Regions from separate parts of the Pseudomonas sp. RSB 5.4 genome, predicted to be linked through region 4. Evidence: predicted binding sites of a transcription regulator. Region 4 holds the regulator's gene; each other region holds the start of a gene.
The links. Region 4 encodes FliA, which starts transcription of late flagellar genes. Its sites were predicted from a motif close to CTAAAGTTTNNNNNNNNNNNGCCGNTAA; they were not measured.
Positions count from the first base shown of each region.

Region 1: V9L13_RS19740 (methyl-accepting chemotaxis protein) is a predicted target of FliA. The motif match lies at 1,972-1,999, and genes of this name have one in related genera.
Region 2: V9L13_RS05780 (methyl-accepting chemotaxis protein) is a predicted target of FliA. The motif match lies at 1,282-1,309, and genes of this name have one in related genera.
Region 3: V9L13_RS24430 (methyl-accepting chemotaxis protein) is a predicted target of FliA. The motif match lies at 2,193-2,220, and genes of this name have one in related genera.

Region 1 is NZ_CP146986.1:4,346,471-4,349,666, forward strand. Features, by position in the region: gene V9L13_RS19740 (methyl-accepting chemotaxis protein) at 1-1,861, opposite strand, end outside; gene V9L13_RS19745 (LysR substrate-binding domain-containing protein) at 2,050-2,970, opposite strand; gene V9L13_RS19750 (NorM family multidrug efflux MATE transporter) at 3,129-3,196, shown strand, end outside.
Region 2 is NZ_CP146986.1:1,306,942-1,310,137, forward strand. Features, by position in the region: gene V9L13_RS05780 (methyl-accepting chemotaxis protein) at 1-1,214, opposite strand, end outside; gene V9L13_RS05785 (hypothetical protein) at 1,595-2,122, shown strand; gene V9L13_RS05790 (GNAT family N-acetyltransferase) at 2,171-3,094, opposite strand; partial or broken gene V9L13_RS05795 (AMP-binding protein) at 3,094-3,196, opposite strand, start outside.
Region 3 is NZ_CP146986.1:5,430,696-5,433,891, forward strand. Features, by position in the region: gene V9L13_RS24425 (plasmid stabilization protein) at 1-10, shown strand, start outside; gene V9L13_RS24430 (methyl-accepting chemotaxis protein) at 182-2,101, opposite strand; gene V9L13_RS24435 (histidine phosphatase family protein) at 2,357-3,025, shown strand; gene V9L13_RS24440 (glycosyltransferase family 39 protein) at 3,101-3,196, opposite strand, start outside.
Region 4 is NZ_CP146986.1:120,890-124,085, reverse strand. Features, by position in the region: gene V9L13_RS00540 (protein phosphatase CheZ) at 1-409, opposite strand, end outside; gene V9L13_RS00535 (chemotaxis response regulator CheY) at 427-798, opposite strand; gene fliA (RNA polymerase sigma factor FliA) at 965-1,705, opposite strand; gene fleN (flagellar synthesis regulator FleN) at 1,702-2,532, opposite strand; gene flhF (flagellar biosynthesis protein FlhF) at 2,646-3,196, opposite strand, start outside.

The DNA.
Region 1 (3,196 bases), 2.0 Mb from region 4:
TTTGCAGGTTACTGCTCAGCAACGTAGCGGTACTGCTCTGCTCCTGGGTCGCGGTGGTAATCGCCGCGAACTGCTGGCCGGCAGAACGGCTCTGCTCATCGATCCGCGCCAGCGCCGACGCCACGTTGGCGTTGCGCGACAGGCCTTCCTGCATCAACAGGTTGCCCTGTTCCATGGTGCTGATGGCGTTGCCGGTTTCCTGCTGGATGCTGTGAATCATCCCGGAGATTTCATCGGTAGCCTGACGGGTGCGCGAAGCGAGGTTGCGCACCTCATCGGCCACCACGGCGAAGCCACGACCCTGTTCACCGGCACGCGCAGCTTCGATGGCCGCGTTGAGCGCCAGCAGGTTGGTCTGTTCGGCAATCGAGGTGATGACGCTGACGATGCCGCCGATTTCCTGGGAGCGCTGACCGAGGGTGTTGATCACTGTGGCCGTAGTGTTCAGCGCGCCGGCAATTTGCTCCAGCGAGGACGACGCCTCTTGCATCGAGGTGCGACCGATCTGGGTTTGCTGGGCATTTTCCTGGGCCAGACGCTGGGTGTTGCCCATGTTGTCGGCGATGTTCAACGAGGTGGCGCTGAACTCTTCCACCGCACCGGCCATGCTGGTGATTTCGCCGGACTGCTGCTCCATGCCTTCGTACGCACCACCGGACAAACCGGACAACGCCTGCGCACGGCTGTTGACCTCTTCCGAGGAGCGGCGGATGTGCTCGACCATGGTCGACAGCGCCTGGCTCATCTGGTTGAACGCACGGGACAACTGGCCGATCTCGTCGTTGCTCGACACATTCAGGCGCACGCTCAGATCACCGGCGCCCAGCGCTTCGGCCTGACGCACCAGATCGCCCAGCGGCTGCAGCTTGCTGCGCAGCAGCCACATCGCCGCGCCCACCGCGATCAACATCGCCAGTAGGCTGCCGATGGCCAGTTGGGTGCCGACACTCCAGGTGACCGCGCGAATCTCGGACTTCGGCATGCTCGCCACCACCGACCAGGGGCCGCCCTCGAACGGCACGGCAATGCTGTAGAAATCTTCGCCGCTGTCGCTCCAGAACTGACCCTTGCCCGGGGTCTTGGCCAGGCCGTTGATCACCGGCACCGCTTGATCCAGCGCCTGCACCCCCGCCGGCGCCACCAGCCATTTGTTTTGCTCATCCAGCAACGCCAGCGAACCGTTCTGACCGATACGGAAACGCTTGAGATTGGCGAACTGGGCGTTCTGCGCATCGGTGTAGTCGAAACCGACGAACAACACCGCAATCACCTTGCCGCTGCCATCGCGCACCGGGGTGTACTGAGTCATGTAGGAGCGATCGAACAGCAAGGCGCGTCCGACGTAACCCTGACCGGCCATCAACTTCGCGTAGGCCGGATGCGCGTGGTCGAGCAAGGTGCCGATAGCGCGCGTGCCGTCCTGTTTGGTCAGGGAGGTGCTGACCCGCACGAAGTCTTCGCCGCTGCGCACGAACAGCGTGGCGACGCCAGCGGTCATCTGCTTGAACTCGTCAACTTCCTTGAAGTTGTTGTTCAACACTTCGCTGCCCAGGTGCAGGCCCGGGGTTTGAGTGCCTGCAACCGTCACCGGCTCTTCCGGGTGAATGCTCAGGCCCGCGCTGAAGCGCTTCTCGAACAGCCCGCTCAGGCGCTGGGTGCTTTCGCGCAGCGTGCCGTGGAAGGTGCTCAGTTGGTCGGCCAGCAGCCGCGCCTCACTGGCGAGGTGCTCTTCACGGGTGGCGAGGTTGGCGGTATCCAGCGAACGCAGGGCAAACACCGTACTGCCGCTGATGACAATCGCCAGTATCACAGCGAGCGCAAGGCCCAGCTGCGAGGCGATCCGGGCGCGAGGTTGAGACATGGACAGCTCCTGGCCGAGCCACCGGATCCTCCTTGATCGCAGCACTTGCTCGGAAAATTCTAATAATGGGGTGAAATCGTGGAGACCGGCACGACGGTTCCACATGCTCATTTTCGGCGGTGAAACCGAATACTTGAGTAAATAGCGGGGTTATGGCGCAAGGCCGGCATTGTGCGGGCTCGAACGTTTCAGCTCAAGCGCTTGACCAGCGGCAACGCCATGGCGCGCACTTCGCCTTGCAGGAAGTCGCTGAGGCGGCGCAAACGTTCACCTCCCGGACGGGTTTTCGGCCACACCAGGTAATAATTCAGTCCGCTGGCGACCGCGGTCGGCCATGGCAGGCTCAGTCTTCCTTGCGCCACATCTTCGGCAACCATCAGCAAATCGCCCATCGACACCCCGTAGCCTCGGGCTGCGGCGATCATCCCCAGCTCGAGGGTATCGAACACCTGTCCGCCCTTGAGCGAGATCTGATCGGACAGGCCCATGTGCTCCAGCCAACTGCGCCAGTCGCGCCGATCCGGAGTCGGATGCAACAGTTCGGTGGACGCCAGACGCGCAACATCCCACGGCTGGTCGTTCAGCAGATTGGGCGCGCCCACCGGTATCAGCTCTTCCGGGAATAGCAGGCTGGCTTCCCAGTCGGGCGGGAAATGCCCATCACTGAGCAGCACAGCGCAGTCGAACGGCTCGTTGTTGAAGTCCACTGAATCCACGTCCATCCAGGCGCTGGTCAGTTGCACCTCGTTACCCGGTTGCAGATGGCGGAAGCGGCTGAGGCGCGCCAGCAGCCAGCGCATGGTCAGGGTAGACGGCGCTTTCATGCGCAGGATGTCGTCTTCGGCGCGCAAGGTGTTGCAGGCGCGCTCAAGGGCCGCGAAGCCGTCGCGGATTCCAGGCAACAGCATCCGCGCCGATTCCGTCAGTTGCAGGTTGCGCCCGCTGCGATGAAACAGCTTGCAGGCGAAATGCTCTTCCAGCGTCTTAATGTGCCGGCTGACTGCACTCTGGGTGATCGACAACTCCTCGGCCGCGCGGGTGAACGAGCTGTGCCGCGCCGCCGCTTCGAATGCGCGCAGGGCATACAACGGAGGAAGACGACGGGACATTCGCAAAGCTCCTATAGCGGGTTAAGACCAACCCGGCAGGATCTTCTCATGATGAGTTTTAATCATGCCACCCATCCTTTTTATCCCTTTGTGCAAACCCTGCCAAGCGCCGAGAATCGTCGGCTCTCTGTTCCCTCTTTGAATGAGTGGTGATGACCATGCAGCATCCCGTGCGTACCGAACTCTGGGCCATCCTGCGGCTGGCCGGGCCGCTGATTGCCTCGCA
Region 2 (3,196 bases), 1.2 Mb from region 4:
GACGTACGCTGCAGGTCATCGAGGCTCGAGGCCATGGCGCCGGTGGCCTGCGTCACTTCACCGATCATGTTCTGCAGGTAGGCAATGAAGGTGTTGACCGAGTGGCCGATGGCGCCCAGTTCGTCTTCGGCGCGGATGGTGATGCGGCGGGTCAGGTCGGCATCGCCGCTGGACAGCGAGTCGATGTTGGCCTTCAGGGCTTTCATCCTCGAAACCAGTTGGCGAATCGCGTAGACCTGCAACAGCACCAGCAGGATCACCAGCGGAATCTGCAACAGGCTCAGGCTGCTGAGCACGTCGTCGCGCTGGGCGGTAAGCATCTTGGTCGGCAGGGCGGTGGCGAGGAACCACGGCGTGCCTTCGATCGGGCGCATGAAGAAGGTGCTGGCTTCACCGTTGTTGTCAAACTCGACGCGTTGCGCCTGCTCACGGTTCTGCAGGCCGGCCTTGACCTGACTGGCGAAGGTCGAGCCGGCGGCGAGTTCACTGATGTTCTTCAGCACGATCGGGCCGCTGATGCGCGAGCTGTTGCTGATGATCTTGCCGTCGGCCTCGACGATCAGCATTTCGGCGTTCAGGTCTTTTTCCTTGCGCGCCACCAGATCGTTGAAGAAACCCAGCGTCACGTCGATGGTCGACACACCCCATGCCGCGCCGTTTTTCTGGATCGCCATGGCGCAGTTGGTGCGCGGTTCGGCGCTCGCATCATCCTTATAGGCCGCAGCCCAGGCGCACTGGCCGCGCGGGGTCTGCATACCGCCCTTGTACCAGCTCTGGTCGTAGTAGTTGGGGGCGGCGTCGCTGTTCCAGAACGTGTTGACCGCCAATTTGCCCGAGGCGTCGCGGTGCCAGAAGGTGCTGAATTTGTTGCGCCCGGCCTCGCGCTGGCCCGGCAATGGCCAGATCCCGCCACCGAAAACTTTCTGCTCGCCGTATTGATCCACCAGCCCCGGCAGCACCGTATCGATGGCCGCGCTGTCGAGCAGCGGAATGGTCTGGGTAATGCTGCGCTGCTGTGACTGCACTTTGTTCAACTCGCCCTGAATCTGTTCGGCGACTTCGGCGATGCGGTTGAGCACTACCTGTTCTTCAGTCTGGCGCAGCTTGGGCGCGACCAGTTGGCTGATACCGACCACGGTCAGCACCGACAGCAGCAGGATGAACAGAACCAGAAACAACGTGTAGCGAGCCTGAATGGTGCGGAATGCGGGCATGGATACCGGTCCTTGAGCTGCGATTTTTTATTGTGGGTCGAGGGAAAAACGGCGGGATTACACCAGCGTATCGTCGGCGAACGGCGAAGCTTTAGGTACTTTCGTGCAAGAAAGCGATGGGCTGACAGAAGGGCGTATCGAGCTCGATACAAATGAATTCACCGGCACGTCAATCGGCGTGAAAAGGGAATCGGCAGGTATCGTCAAACTGCCATGAAGCCGCGCCACGGTGAACCTCTGGCGATTTGTATCGAGAATGTACAGAAATTGTAAGCGACCGCACTAAAAGGGTTGGTGCCATCACTGGGCCGGTAGATACTTCCCGGCATTCGAGTGGTCCAGCAAGGACATTTCATGGTTATTTCACAGGGAGTCTTCTCATGACGATCGGCATTGTCGGCGGCTGGGAGAGCAAGGCAGGGGTGCTGGTTCGCAATACAGGCGCGAAAAAGCAGGTGGCGCAGAGCGTCAAGGTGCAACAGATGCTGACCATGGTCGGCAACGATCCGAACGCGCTGAACACCGCTGAAATGGACAAGCAGGGCCTGCGCAAGAACATCAAGGGCTTTGATCCGGCGAACACTTCGGTCAAGCAACTGGGCAATCTGAGTGCATTCCTGCGTGGCCGCGGGCTGATTTCGGAGATCACGTCCTTTACGTTGATGAACGCCGGCGACAAGTTCGACCGGTTCGGCGTGACCAAAGACGTCGATGCCAAGTTCAATGCGCTGGAGTATTTCGCCACCCAGCTCGACGCGATCCAGACCAATGGCCTCAATGGCAATGCGTACGGCAAGAACCTGATCCCCGAATACAAAAAGGCGATCTACGTGCTGCAGAACCTGAAAACCTACGGTGAAGGCAACGCGCCGAAGCCTGTGGACCAAGGCGTCAAAGCCAAGGCATAAGCCGATCAAAAACGGCCCACCCATACGCTGGGTGGGCCGTTTTCGTTTCTAGCCCTGAAACCCTTCGCCGGCCTGCCGAATATGATCCTGCAAGCGCTGCATGTGCGGGCAGTGCAACGTCAGCGTGGACGGCTGACAGCCGCGATGAAACAGCGCCAGCCAGCCTTCGCTGCGTTCATCGGGGACAATCCCGCTGAAGGCGAAACCTGCAGCCGCGAGTTTTTGCAGTGAGCTGGAAAACCCTTGGGCGAGTCTGAGCCGGATCGAAATCAGCCAGTGCGCCGGCAGTTGCACCACTTGCTTGAGCAAGCTGTCATCGAGCTCTTTGAGCACCATGTCATAGCGCCCCAATGCACGTTCGAAATGCACCCTCGGACCTTTCCACGGCGCGGCTTTATCGCTGGTCCCGAAAGCTGATTCCAGATGCGACATCAAATCCCGGCAATCCTGTGGCCAGGCCAATGCCGGCAGCGGGCGACGATAGCCGTCTATGGTGCGGTGGCCGACAACGATCGTCTCACGCCCCGGCCCGCCGAACGGAGAGGGTGCGTAGTCCGGCAACAGTCCAATGCTGTGGAACCCGAGACCGGCGGCCATGCGCTGTGTGTAGGGATGGTGCGTGACCTGTTTGATCGTCACGCCCTGGCAATCAAGCGCCTGTGCATGAATCAATAACTGCTGGCCCAACTGTGTGGCGATGTTTTGCCCGCGAGTGTCCGGGTGCACCACCGTCAGTGCCAGTTCCGCAAGAAAGCTTCTGCCAGACTGGCGAAACAACGTGGCGTGCCCGCAGATTTTCTCGTTCACCACCGCTACCAGCGAGTGCCAGCGGCCGTCGTTGTGGTTCTGACTGATCATGCAGGGCAGGTACACGTGCGGTTGAGGGTAATGATCGCCGTAGACTTCCTCGAACAGGCGACTGACGGCCGGTGCGTCAGCGATGCGGTAGCGTCGCAGGGTTACCGTGTCCATCATTCTCGCCTCGGGCGCGGGTTTTCATAATCGCGCCGGTCGACGACCCGCTGACGCTTGCCGGAACGTGGATGACAAGTCAGTTCATCGCCTGCACAAGCG
Region 3 (3,196 bases), 930 kb from region 4:
TTCACGCTGAAGCCAGTATTTTCTCGGCATCGCCAATTTTCAGTGGCAGTAAATCTGACGCAATCGCGGGCAAGCCCGCTCCCACAGGTTTTTCGGTCGTTCACATATTCCGTGTTCGACTCGTTTCCTGTGGGAGCGGGCTTGCCCGCGATTGGATTTACCCTTTGGCGCTGACTGAAGATCAGACGCGGAAGTGGCTGACCATCTGCTGCAACTGACCACCCAGGCGTGCCAGTTCAACGCTGGACGCTGCGGTTTCATCGCTGGCCGCGGCGGTCTGTTCCGACACGTCGCGTACGTTGATGATGCTGCGGCTGATCTCTTCGGCCACGGCGCTTTGCTGTTCGGCAGCGGCGGCGATCTGCTGGTTCATCGACTGGATGTTCGACACCGTGCGGGTGATGTTTTCCAGGGAGTCGCCAGCCTTGCGGGTCAGGGCCACGCTGCTGTCGGTCAGGGCGCGGCTGTTGTTCATCACGGCAGCGACTTGCTGGGTGCCGTTCTGCAGACCGGCGACCAGGCCTTCGATCTCTTCGGTGGATTTCTGCGTACGCTGGGCGAGGCCACGGACTTCGTCGGCGACCACGGCAAACCCACGACCGGCTTCACCGGCACGCGCCGCTTCGATTGCGGCGTTGAGCGCCAGCAGGTTGGTCTGTTCGGCCACGGCCTTGATCACGTCCATGACGCTGCCGATCTTGTCGCTTTCCTGTTGCAGCACGCTCATGGCTTCGGTGGAACGCACCACTTCGCTGGCCAAACGCTCGATCTGCGCGATGGCTTCGTTCACCACTTTGTCGCCTTCACGGGCTTCGCCGTCAGCGGCGGCAGCGGCTTGCGAGGCTTCTTCGGCGTTGCGCGCGACTTCCTGCACGGTGGCAGTCATCTCGTGCATGGCGGTGGCCACCTGATCGGTCTCGACCTTCTGGCTGTTCACACCGGCGCTGGTCTGCTCGGTCACGGCCGAGAGTTCTTCGGCGGCGCTGGCGATCTGAGTGACGCCGTCGCGGATGCCGCTGATCAGGTCGCGCAGGGTCACGCCCATGCGCGCGATGCCTTGTTGCAGCACGCCAAGTTCGTCGCGGCGGGTGACCGTGACGTTCTGGGTCAGGTCGCCGCTGGCAATGCGCTCGACCACGGCCAGGGTCTCTTGCAGCGGACGGGTGATCTGACGGGTGATGATCACGGCGGCAATCACACCGACCAGCAGCGCCAGCAGGGTGCTGATCAACTGGAAGGTACGAGCCTGGGCGCTTTCGATGTCGCGACGGTCGAGCTGGATCTGGTACAGCTGCTCGCTGGTGTTGACGATCGCGGTGCCCTGATCGGTCATCTCTTTACGCGCCTGCACCGCTTCCGTGTTGGCGTTCTTGTACGCCTGCAACGCGCTACGGTAATTGGCCAGGGCGGTTTCCAGCTGACGGAGCGTGTCTTGCTGGGTACCCGAGAAGTGCGTGTTCAACTGCTTGAGGCTGTCGATGGCCACGTTCAGTTGGGCGACGGCTTTCTGCTCGGTTTCGGCATTGGTGGTGGCGGTGTAGCCACGCACTTCATAGCGCGCGAGGATGAACGCTTCCTTGGCTTCGGTGATGGCCTGGAACTGCGCGAAGCGCTCGTCGCTCAGGGGCAACTGCTGAACGCGGTTGCTGATCGACTCGATCAGGTTATAAGCGGTGTCGGCATTGGTGCCCATCACGTCGCGGGCACTGTTGCCAGTGCGGTAGGCGTTACGCATCTTGTTCAGCGAGGTCTGGTATTCGGCGATGGTCGCGGCCTGCTCCTTGAGCAGCTTGACGTTTTCCGGGCTCTTGAACTTGTTGATCAGCGCCTGTTGTTGCGCGGCGAAGCTTTCGAGGGTGGTCTGCACGTTCTGCGCGGCAGTTTCGTCGCCGTTGGTCAGCATGTATTGCAGGCGCACCACACGCAGCTTGGTCAGGCCGGCGTTGAGCTGGGTGATGTCGCTCATCCAGTTGCTGCGGTCAATCAGGCCGCCGAGGCTGGTCCAGCCCGTCAGGGCGAGGACGCAGGTCAGGGCCAGGACCAGGCCGAAGCCCAGACCCAATTTCATGTTCACGCTGATGTTGCCGAACCAGCTATTCATCACAATTCCTCCAGGAACGTAGAGCTACTTGATCGTCGGTCAGGCTGGAAGATTGTTGTTTTTTTGAGCCAGCAAGGGTGTTAGCAGGTTTGTATCGGCCGCAAACACGAGAGCTGAAAGGATTTTGTCCTACGGAATTTGTAACAAGGGCACTTCAAGACTTTTTTCACATACGTTTCACCGGCCACTTACGCACGCCTCTTTACCCTTACCGCATCGAATTGACTGTGATGCATGCCGACGAGGCGGCCCGATGTGGAATTGAGACTGAGTCTGTTCGGCGTCAAACGCTCGATCTCCCTGAGCGGACTGGCCCGTTACCGCAATACCTGGGTGGTGCTCGCCGCGTCGCTGCTGGTGATTCCGCTGACCCTGTGGCTGCTCGCCCCGGCGGCGGTGCCGGACCTGGCGCATGGCAATGTGTCCGGCGCCCGCGCGCTGGCGGCCGGGTGGGCCAAGGGCGACATGATCGTGCTGGTGCGTCACGTCGAGCGCTGCGATCACTCCCCGGCGCCGTGCCTGAGCGGCGATGATGGCATCACCGACCGCTCGCGCAGTGTCGCGGTGGGTGTCGGCGCACAGTTCGAGCATCTGGGCCTGAACCGCGTCGACATCTATAACAGCCCGATGCTGCGCACCGTGCAGACCGCCGGTTACATGTTCAACCGCGCGGCCAGCGAAGACTGGCTGATCAGTTGCAAGGGGCGCATCTTGCAGGAAGCGCTGGCGCACAAGATCCCGGGACGCAATCTGATTCTGGTGACCCACAGTGAATGCATGGCGGAGCTGGAAAAGGATCTGGATGTACCGGTGTCTGACCCTGGCTACGGCTCTTCGCTGTTCGTTTCCGCCGCGAACAAGGCCGCCCCGCGCATGCTTGGCTTTATCGAGGCCTCCGACTGGCACTCAGTGACCACTCGATGAACTGAGGTGCGCAAAGCGTCAGCCCAAACAAAACCCGCCAGTCCGGCGGGTTTTTTATTGTCTGGCGCGAGGGCGTCAGTAGCCGACGAAGTAGTACGCCTGACGCCCGACCATCATGGTCTTGAGCACTTTGAGCGGTGCGGCGGGTTCGCGGTCTGCCGAGATCACCGC
Region 4 (3,196 bases):
CGACCTCGCGACGCATGAAGCGGCCCCAATCGGTGCTCAGGGCCTGGGCTTCTTCAGCCAGGCCATTGACCACCGGGGTGGCGCTTTCCACCAGATCCATGGTGCGGTTGGCCGCGGCTTCGGTCAGCTTGACCACATAGCCCAGGCGTTCGGTGGCGTCGGTGATTTGCGACACTTCCTCGGCCTGCGGCATGTGCGGATCGATCTGGAAATTGACGATCGCACTGTGCAGTTCGCGTGTGAGCTTGCCCACTTCCTGATACAGGCCGCGGTCACGGGTCTGATTGAGCTCATGGATCAGTTGCACAGCGTCGCCGAACCTGCCTTTTTCAAGGCTCTCGACCAGTTCGACCGCGTGTTTTTTCAGGGTCGACTCGAAATCGCCCTGTGAAGATTCGTTATGCTCCATAGCTCCCCCGCGCGTCATCAGCCGATGCGTTCGAAAATCTTCTCGATTTTGTCTTTCAACGCCTGAGCCGTGAAAGGTTTGACCACGTAGCCGTTCACACCGGCCTGAGCGGCCTCGATGATCTGCTCGCGCTTGGCTTCAGCGGTCACCATCAGCACCGGCAGATGCTTGAGTTTTTCATCGGCACGCACGTGGCGCAGCAAGTCGATACCGGTCATGCCCGGCATGTTCCAGTCCGTTACCAGAAAGTCGATGCTGCCGCTGTTGAGCACCGGAATGGCGGTAGTGCCATCGTCGGCCTCGACGGTGTTGGTGAACCCAAGATCCCGCAGCAGGTTCTTGATGATCCGCCGCATCGTTGAGAAGTCATCAACGATGAGGATTTTCATGTCTTTGTTCAATTCGACCTCCAAGCAGTCTTAAACGCGCCCAGCACCTGGACGCGCCACTTCAATCAATCGGCGCAGCACTCGAAGACTGTCTGGAGCACAACAGAGCAAGACCGGTGCCGTTCATCACCGCACCAGCCTCGTTCGCAGTGTCCCCACACTGCCTTCAGCGCGCTCGCCACTCCCCCAAACGCCCCCGCAAACGGGCCGCGCACTGGCTGTGTAACTGGCTGACCCGCGATTCACTGACGCCAAGGACTTCACCGATCTCCTTGAGGTTCAGCTCTTCGTCGTAGTACAGCGCCAACACCAGTCGCTCACGCTCCGGCAAATTGGCAATCGCGTCCGCCAGCGCCGCCTGGAAGCGTTCATCTTCCAGATCGCGTGACGGCTCAAGATGAGCACTGGCGCCATCCTCGTGCAGCCCTTCGTGTTCGCCGTCCTGCAACAGGTCGTCGAAACTGAACAGCCGGCTGCCCAGGGTGTCATTCAAAATCCCGTAGTAATCGTCGAGACTCAATTGGAGTTCGGCCGCAACCTCGTGATCTTTAGCGTCACGGCCGGTTTTAGCTTCAATTGCCCGAATTGCGTCACTGACCATACGGGTGTTGCGGTGAACCGAGCGCGGTGCCCAATCCCCTTTGCGTACTTCGTCGAGCATCGCGCCGCGGATCCGGATGCCCGCGTACGTTTCGAAACTGGCGCCTTTGCTGGCGTCGTATTTGGTCGAGACTTCGAGCAGGCCGATCATCCCGGCCTGAATCAGGTCTTCAACCTGCACACTCGCCGGCAAGCGCGCCAGCAGGTGATAGGCAATGCGCTTGACCAGTGGCGCGTAACGCTCGATCAACTCGTACTGCGCGTCACGTGCCGACTTCTTGTAGTAGTTCATACCGCTGGCGGTCATAGCACAGGCCCTGCCGTTTGCTGCACGAGGCGCTCGACGAAAAACTCCAGGTGGCCACGCGGGTTGGCAGGCAGCGGCCAGGTATCGACCTTCTGCGCGATCGCCTTGAACGCCAGCGCGCACTTGGAACGCGGAAAGGCTTCATAGACCGCTCGCTGCTTCTGCACTGCCTTGCGCACGCTTTCGTCGTACGGCACCGCGCCGACGTATTGTAAGGCGACGTCGAGGAAGCGATCCGTGACCTTGGTCAACTTGGCGAACAGGTTGCGCCCTTCCTGCGGGCTCTGCGCCATGTTGGCCAGCACGCGGAAGCGGTTCATGCCGTAGTCGCGGTTGAGCAGTTTGATCAGCGCGTAGGCGTCGGTGATCGAGGTCGGCTCGTCGCAGACCACCAGCAACACTTCCTGCGCGGCGCGGACAAAACTGACTACCGAGTCACCAATACCTGCAGCGGTGTCGATCACCAGCACATCGAGGTTGTCGCCGATGTCGCTGAAGGCCTGAATCAGACCGGCGTGTTGTGCCGGGCTCAGGTGCACCATGCTCTGGGTGCCGGAAGCGGCCGGCACGATGCGGATCCCGCCGGGGCCCTGCAACAGCACGTCGCGCAGCTCACAGCGGCCTTCGATGACATCGGCCAAAGTGCGTTTGGGGGTCAGTCCCAGCAGAACGTCGACGTTCGCCAGCCCCAGATCGGCGTCCAGCAGCATGACCCGACGGCCAAGCTCTGCCAGCGCCAGAGACAAGTTCACTGACACGTTAGTCTTGCCGACGCCACCTTTGCCGCCGGTCACCGCGATCACCTGTACGGGATGCATGCTGCCCATGTTATTTCTTTACCTTGTCTTGCATAGACGGAGGCCACATTACTGGCTGCGCGTTCTCAACCGGAACAATGCATGGCAGACCATCGATGTAGGTACAAAAACTGTTCATTACCTCAGCCAACCTGCTTGGTCGGGCTGTGGTAGATATCAGCGAACATGTCAGCCATGGCTTCTTCGCTGGGTTCTTCCTGCATTTGCACGCTGACGGCGCGGCTGACCAATTGATGACGGCGCGGCAGATGCAGATCATCCGGAATCCGTGGGCCGTCGGTCAGGTAGGCGACCGGCAGTTCATGACTGATCGCCAGGCTCAACACTTCGCCAAGGCTGGCCGTCTCATCCAGTTTAGTCAGGATGCAGCCGGCAAGCCCGCAACGCTTGTAACTGTGATAAGCGGCGGTTAGAACCTGTTTCTGGCTGGTGGTTGCCAGCACCAGATAATTTTTTGAACGGATGCCACGCCCGGCCAGACTTTCCAGCTGCATGCGCAGTGCCGGATCGCTGGCCTGCAGGCCGGCGGTATCGATCAGCACCACGCGTTTGCGCAGCAGCGGGTCGAGTGCCTGCACCAGCGACTGGCCCGGATCGACGTGCGTAACCGGCACATTGAGAATCCGCCCCAGGGTCTTGAGTTGTTCCTGGGCGCCGATGCGGAAGCTGTCCA